Novosphingobium sp. G106: one gene and its partner. The protein of the gene in region 2 interacts with the protein of the main gene of each other region in a pairwise test. Links are inferred from orthologs where the notes say so. Each region holds a gene or a part of one and is shown on either strand. Other genes may lie near its edges.

What was found. The genes of interacting proteins can lie anywhere in the genome.
Region 1: the proteins of ndk (region 2) and KRR38_RS03720 interact in binary tests that used the Escherichia coli proteins (3 or more experiments, as listed by UniProt). The link is inferred for Novosphingobium sp. G106 from one-to-one orthologs.

The regions. Positions count from the first base shown.
Region 1 is NZ_JAHOOZ010000001.1:791,939-795,302, forward strand. The notes cover bases 294-3,214. They hold KRR38_RS03720 (5-formyltetrahydrofolate cyclo-ligase), read right to left. Parts: upstream 2,082-3,214; coding sequence 1,506-2,081; downstream 294-1,505. Other genes in these bases: KRR38_RS36975 (hypothetical protein), read left to right, coding at 331-459; KRR38_RS03705 (hypothetical protein), read right to left, coding at 438-884; KRR38_RS03715 (DUF2842 domain-containing protein), read right to left, coding at 1,246-1,506; KRR38_RS03725 (cell division protein ZapA), read right to left, coding at 2,428-2,733; KRR38_RS03730 (hypothetical protein), read right to left, coding at 2,730-2,915. UniProt on the Escherichia coli protein: Involved in the removal of 5-formyltetrahydrofolate.
Region 2 is NZ_JAHOOZ010000001.1:2,395,889-2,398,887, reverse strand. What follows is about bases 1-2,695. They hold ndk (nucleoside-diphosphate kinase), read left to right. Parts: upstream 1-984; coding sequence 985-1,407; downstream 1,408-2,695. Other genes in these bases: KRR38_RS11445 (DUF5996 family protein), read left to right, coding at 2,240-2,695; KRR38_RS11450 (hypothetical protein), read left to right, coding at 1,776-2,219; KRR38_RS11455 (hypothetical protein), read left to right, coding at 1,516-1,761; KRR38_RS11465 (DNA polymerase III subunit chi), read left to right, coding at 214-648; KRR38_RS11470 (leucyl aminopeptidase), read left to right, coding at 1-217. In the rest of the region: more of KRR38_RS11445, read left to right, coding at 2,696-2,999. UniProt on the Escherichia coli protein: Major role in the synthesis of nucleoside triphosphates other than ATP. The ATP gamma phosphate is transferred to the NDP beta phosphate via a ping-pong mechanism, using a phosphorylated active-site intermediate.

The sequences.
Region 1 (3,364 bases), 1.6 Mb from region 2 along the record:
GTTCCATGCGTGCTGCCACGATCATTTCCATGTGCTCGAGCATCGCATGGCACTGAAGCCCGGTGTCATCGAACTGCTCGACCGGATTGACCAGCTGCATCTGCCGAGGGCCATTGCCACGTCATCGGCGCGGGAGAACGTCGAGCGCAATCTCGATCGGTTCGGGCTGGCGCACCGGTTCGACGCGTCCTCGCCGCTGGCGATTACGCACATGGCAAGCCGCATCCGGCACCCTATCTCGCGGCGGCCGAGGCGCTTCGTGTGGCGCCGATTGACTGCCTGGCGCTGGAGGATTCGCACAACGGCGTCCGATCGGCCGCGGCGGCGGGGATGATGACGATCATGGTGCCCGATCTGCTGCACGCGACGGACGAGATCGCGGCGCTCGCCCTACACGTAGCGTGCGATCTGCACGAGGTGCTCGATCTGCTAGGCGCTCAGCGCACGATGCCGCTGTAAGCGATGCGGCCCTGGCCGCGCGCGGCGGTGCCGGCGGGCACACGCCATCGCATGTGGGTGACGTCCTCGGGCGAGGCGAGGCGGCCCGCGATGCGCAAGGTACCGAGCTTGCCCCAGGTGCGCCCGCCGTCGACCGAAACTTCCTGGTCGTCGCGCGCCGAGCCCTGGTAGGCAATCGCGCGGGGCAGGGGATTGGTGATGGTGAAGCCGCCATCGCCGCCCATGCGGTACCAGTTGACGATCGTCACGACGCGGTCGCCGCGGCTCAGCCGGTTGGCCGGCTCGAGGCTGCGCTGACTGCCGTTCTCGATGCGCTCGACGAAGACGGCGCTGTCGGTGGCGATGGCCGGCTGCGCGCTGGCGGCCGACGTCAGGCTGATGGCGATGCCGGTCATGGCGTAGCCGGCCCAGATGTAGAATTTCACGGTCGATTGCCCCCCGTTGGACTGTGGGGAACAGTATCTCTGCGGTGTCCAAAGGAATGGTTAACGCCGCGCTCACCATGTTTTGCCCAGGGTTTGCCCAGCGTTTGCGTTGCTTCTGCGAGCGAAAACCGGCCTGTCGCGGCTCTGTAAAAAATCGCCCGGAGACCCGGTTGACAGCCCCGGTTCGCTGGCCTAGTGCGCGGCCTCCCAAGTGGCTGCGCGGGTGTAGCTCAGTTGGTTAGAGTGCCGGCCTGTCACGCCGGAGGTCGCGGGTTCGAGCCCCGTCACTCGCGCCACTTGGGAATTTCCAGACATTCGAAGACTTGAGTGCGCCTTCTGCAAGGCGCCTCGCTATGTCGTGTCAGACGTCGCGGGGTGGCGGGCTCCAGCGGCCCGTTTCCATCCAGATCAGGAAGCGGCGCAGCGGCAGCAGCCAGACCACGCCGAGCACAAGATAGAGCGGCGCCTGGGCCAGCGACGGCCAGGGCGCGATCAGCGGCGCGATCACGCTGGCGACGACCGCGCCATAGATACCCAGCCCGACGAGCAGTGCCAGGATGCCCACGGGAATCCGCCAGGTAGGCTCGCGGCGATTGCCGCCGCCCTTGGTGCCGAAGGCCATCAGGCGTCTCCTTCGTAAAGCCGCGTCGGCGTGACCACGGCGCGTAGGTGCCGGTCGTGCGGCTCGAGCGGCAGTGCAACGACCAGCTGGTTGTCCCAGGCCATGCCGACCGGGATCACCTCGGGATGGCTCTCCAGCCAGCGATCATAGTGGCCGCCGCCCTGGCCGAGTCTTCCGCCGTCCGCGGTGAAGGCGATCAGCGGCACTATGACGAGCCCCGGCGCGGCCGGCTCGGCCTCGGCGGTGGGCTGGAGATGGCCATAGGGGCCCTGTTCGAGATCGCTGTCCTCATAGGGATCGCGCCAGATGCGAAAGTCCATCGGCGCGCCGCGGCTGGCGAAGCGGGGCAGGGCGACATGGCGCGAGTTCTCGAAGAACCACTTCGCGTAGCCGCGCGTCGGCGCCTCGTTGGGATTGGCGTGATAGAGCCCGACCGTGGACCGCTCGGGCGCCAGCGCGGCGAGCGGCGTCGGCGGGCGCAGGAACAGGAGTGCACGCGTCGCCGCGGGCAGAGCTGCGACATGCTTGCGGCGCAAGGCACGCATCTGGGTGCGCAGCTTCTGCTTCTCGTCCACGTGGATTCCTCGTTTGTGCGGCCGGGACATCCGTCCCTGCCTTGCGGCACCGGCCCGCTCCCTCACCTGGCCTCCTGACGAGAATCTATGCTCTGGGAGGCCGGGTGGGGGAGCGGGCCGATGCCGCAGCCGATACAGCATCGCTGCATCGGAGAACAATGGGTGACGGGCCCACCATGGGTCGTTGCCGGGAAATCCTCTGACGCGTTCACGTCAGGTGGGGACCATTTGTGCCGGACCAGGGTCCAACCAGGGACAGCCCCCATGGATTTGCTTATAGCCTCAGGGATTTTCATGCGGCTCGTGCCGGGCAGATCCCGTCGCCGTCTATCTAGGGCCTAGCGGCCTAACCCTCAAGCCTGCTGGCGAGATTTTCCAGCCGGTCGGCGATCGTCTCGAGCCGCTGGGCAGTGCCGCGCGGCAGGCTGGGGGTGGGCGCTTCGCCCGAGCGCGCGGTCGCATCGTGCAGTTCGTCGGCGAGCAGCAGCGCGGCGAACAGCAGCATGCGCGTTTCGCTCTGGCTCGATATGTCGCCCATCGCGTCGATCTTCGAGGCGATCATCTCGCCCAGGCCGGTGACGTGGTCTTCCTCGCCCTCCGCGCAGGCGACGGTGAAGTGTCGCCCGCCGATCGCCAGTTTGACGTTGCTCATGGAACCTGTCCCGCGAGCAGCTGATCGAGCTGCTGCAGCGATTGCGTCACCGCCACGCGCAGGCGTTCATGCCTGGCTGCGAGTTCGTGATCAGCCTGGGGTTCGCGGGAGGCAGCGTTCTCGATACGGGTCAAGGCTGCTTCAATACGTCCCAATGCTTTTTCGATGGATGCCCCTTCCATTGCATGATGCTAGCGCAAAATCAGGACGCTGCAAAGCTTTGTGCGCAATAGAGGTGACGTCATGACGTCAAATGCGTCACCTATTCGTCATTCGTTGTTGAGGCCGCGTGCTTGACGGGGCGTCGCCTCACCCTAAAGGAAGCCCCCATCGAATCGGCACTTTCAGCCGCCTTCGGGAGCATTTTTCCAGATGAGCTTTGATCCTTCCCGCCTGGGCCCCATGGCCAATGCCATCCGCGCCCTGTCGATGGATGCGGTCCAGGCCGCCAACAGCGGTCACCCCGGCATGCCCATGGGCATGGCCGACGTGGCGACGGTGCTCTATTCCAAGTTCCTCAAGTTCGATCCCGCCGCGCCCAAGTGGCCCGACCGCGACCGTTTCGTGCTGTCGGCCGGCCACGGCTCGATGCTCATCTACTCGCTGCTGCACCTGACCGGCTATGCCCAGC
Region 2 (2,999 bases):
GATCGCCGACATGAAGAATACCGGCGCGCGCTTCGGCGGGTCGATCACCGCGGCGCAGTTCCTCGCGCGGTTCATCGACAAGGGCACGCCCTGGGCGCATCTCGACATCGCGGGCACGGTCTGGGCCGACAAGCCGGGCGCGACCTGGGAGAAGGGCGCGACCGGCTTCGGCGTGCGCCTGCTCGACCGCTATGTTCGGGATAGCCTGGAAGGGTGAGAGTAGACTTCTACCAGCTGAGCCGTGATCCCGCCGAAGCCGTGCTGCCGCTCATCGCGCGCAATACGTTGAAGGCGGGCGAGCGGCTGCTGGTCGTTTCGGAAGACCAGGACCAACTCGGGCGCATCAGCAACGGGCTCTGGGGCCGCATAGCCGACTCGTTCCTCGCGCACGGCTTTTCGGGCGAGCACGAGGCGCGCCAGCCGATCCTGCTCGCGGGCGAGATGGTGCCGGCCAACGGCGCGCGCTTCGTCGCGATCGCGGACGGCGTGTGGCGGGATAGCGCCCCCGCTTTCGAGCGCACCTTCTACATCTTCGGCGACGACACGCTCCAGGATGCGCGCGAGTGCTGGGTCATGCTCGGCAAGCGCGGCGGCGTGGAGCGCAAGTTCTGGAAACAGCAGGGCAGCAAGTGGGTCGAGGGGCCGTGACCGAGCCCACCGCGGATTTCATGCATCCCGACCGCGACCGGGTCATCAGCTTCCTCCGCGATGACGCGGGGCTGGTCCGCTTCAATATCTTGAGCCGGATCGAACCGCTCGAATTCGAGGGCCTGCAGAAGGTCTACTGGCGGAAAATCTATCGTTCGGATGCCTTTGCGAACGAGGACGCCGCTTTCGATGCCGCGCGCCGTGATTTCGCCTGGGTCGAAGCTGTCTGGCGCGAGGCGCTGCAGAATCTGAGCGCGATCTTGCGGCGCAGCATTTTCCCGGCTAGGGGCGCGGCCACTTTCCAAGAACAAGCATACTTTCGCAAGGAACCCTATCATGGCGGTGACCCGCACCTTTTCGATCATCAAGCCCGACGCCACGCGCCGCAACCTGACCGGTGCCGTCACGGCGAAGCTCGAGGAAGCCGGCCTGCGCGTCGTCGCCTCGAAGCGCATCCAGATGAGCCAGGCGCAGGCGGAGGGCTTCTATGCCGTCCACAAGGAGCGTCCCTTCTTCGGCGAGCTCGTCAGCTTCATGGTCTCGGGTCCGGTCGTCGTGCAGGTGCTCGAAGGCGAGGACGCGGTGAAGCGCAACCGTGACATCATGGGCGCGACCAACCCCAAGGATGCCGCCGAAGGCACGATCCGCGCGACTTTCGCCGAGTCGATCGAAGCCAACTCGGTCCACGGTTCGGACAGCGAAGAGAACGCCGCGATCGAGATCGCCTATTTCTTCAAGCCCGAAGAAATCGTCGGCTGATCGTCCGGATCTGACGCGTTTCGAGAGGCCGCCGGAGCGATCCGGCGGCCTTTTGCATTTGATCCAGCCTGGCTCGCAGCCTATCTTGGCTGCAAAGGAGAACACGCGATGCAAGGCATGGGCGAAACGGGCGAGAACTGCCCGTTCGAATTCAACTTCAAGCCCGAGACGTTCAAGGCGGGCGACACGGTCAGCTATCGCGTGACCGGCAGTCTCGAGGGCTTTCCCTTCGTCGGCACGCTGCTCGAAGTGCACGATGACCACGTGATCATCGCCGGCGATCCCAACGATCCCACCCAGCGCTATCGCGGCACGCGCGAAGACCGGCCAGTCGTCGACTACGCGGAGATTTGAGTCGGGCAGGGCGAGTGCGCTATTTCCTCGACGCCGAATACAACGGATTCGGCGGCGAGCTGATCTCGCTGGCCCTCGTGCCCGAGGACGAGCGCCAGGCTCCGTTCTATGAAGCGCTGACGTGCCCGGAGCCGACCGAATGGGTCACCGAGCATGTGCTGCCGGTGCTTGGCACCAAGCCGATCGACCGCGTCGAAATGGCGCATCGCTTCGCTGAATACCTGACGGACGATCCCGCACCGCTGCTGGTCGCCGACTGGCCCGAGGACATCGCCCACGCAGCGCGACTACTTGTGGTCGGACCGGGACGGATGCTGCCGATCCGCAGCTTGCGCTTCGAGCTGGTCGATCCCAATATCATGGGCCCCGGCGAACCGGCCGAAGTCCCGCACAACGCCCGTCACGATGCTTCGGCGCTGCGCGCCATGGTACTGGACTACGAACGCCGGACGCGCTGACGACTCGAGGAGATCGCGCGATGCCGCAATGGCCCGTTCTCGACTATGCCGGCTGGCGCGATACGGCGCTGACGCTGCAGCTTTGGACCCAGATCGTCGGCAAGATCCGCTTGGCGCTGACGCCCTGGTGCAACCACGGTTGGCAGGTGCCGCTCTACGTCACCGCGCGCGGGCTCGGCACATCGACGATCCCCGCGGGCGATCAGGCGATCGACATCGAGTTCGATTTCGTCGACCACTGGCTGTTCGTGCGGGGCAGCGCCGGCGGGATGGAGGCCGTCGCATTGCGGCCGATGACCGTGGCGACTTTCTATGCCGAGGTCATGGAGGCGCTGGCCAAGCTGGGCGTCGCGGTGCGCATCGTGCGCTTGCCCAACGAAGTTCCCGACCCGATCGCCTTCGACATCGACGAGACCCATGCCAGCTACGACGGCGAAGCGGCGCACCGGTTCTGGCTGGCGCTGGTCCAGGCGAGCCGCGTGTTCAGTCTGTTCCGTACGAGCTTCCTCGGCAAGGTCAGCCCGGTCCACCTGTTCTGGGGCAGCTTCGACCTCGCTGTGACACGCTTCTCGGGCCGGCCGGCCCCGCTCCATCCGGGCGGCGTGCCGGGCCTGCCCGACCGGGTGACGCGCGAGGCCTATTCGCATGAGGTCAGCAGCGCCGGGTTCTGGCCCGGCAGCGATTCCTATCCTGAGGCGGCGTTTTATTCCTACGCCTATCCCGAGCCGTCCGGTTTTCGTACCGCGCCGGTCCCGGCGGGCGCTTCATTCGACCAAGCGC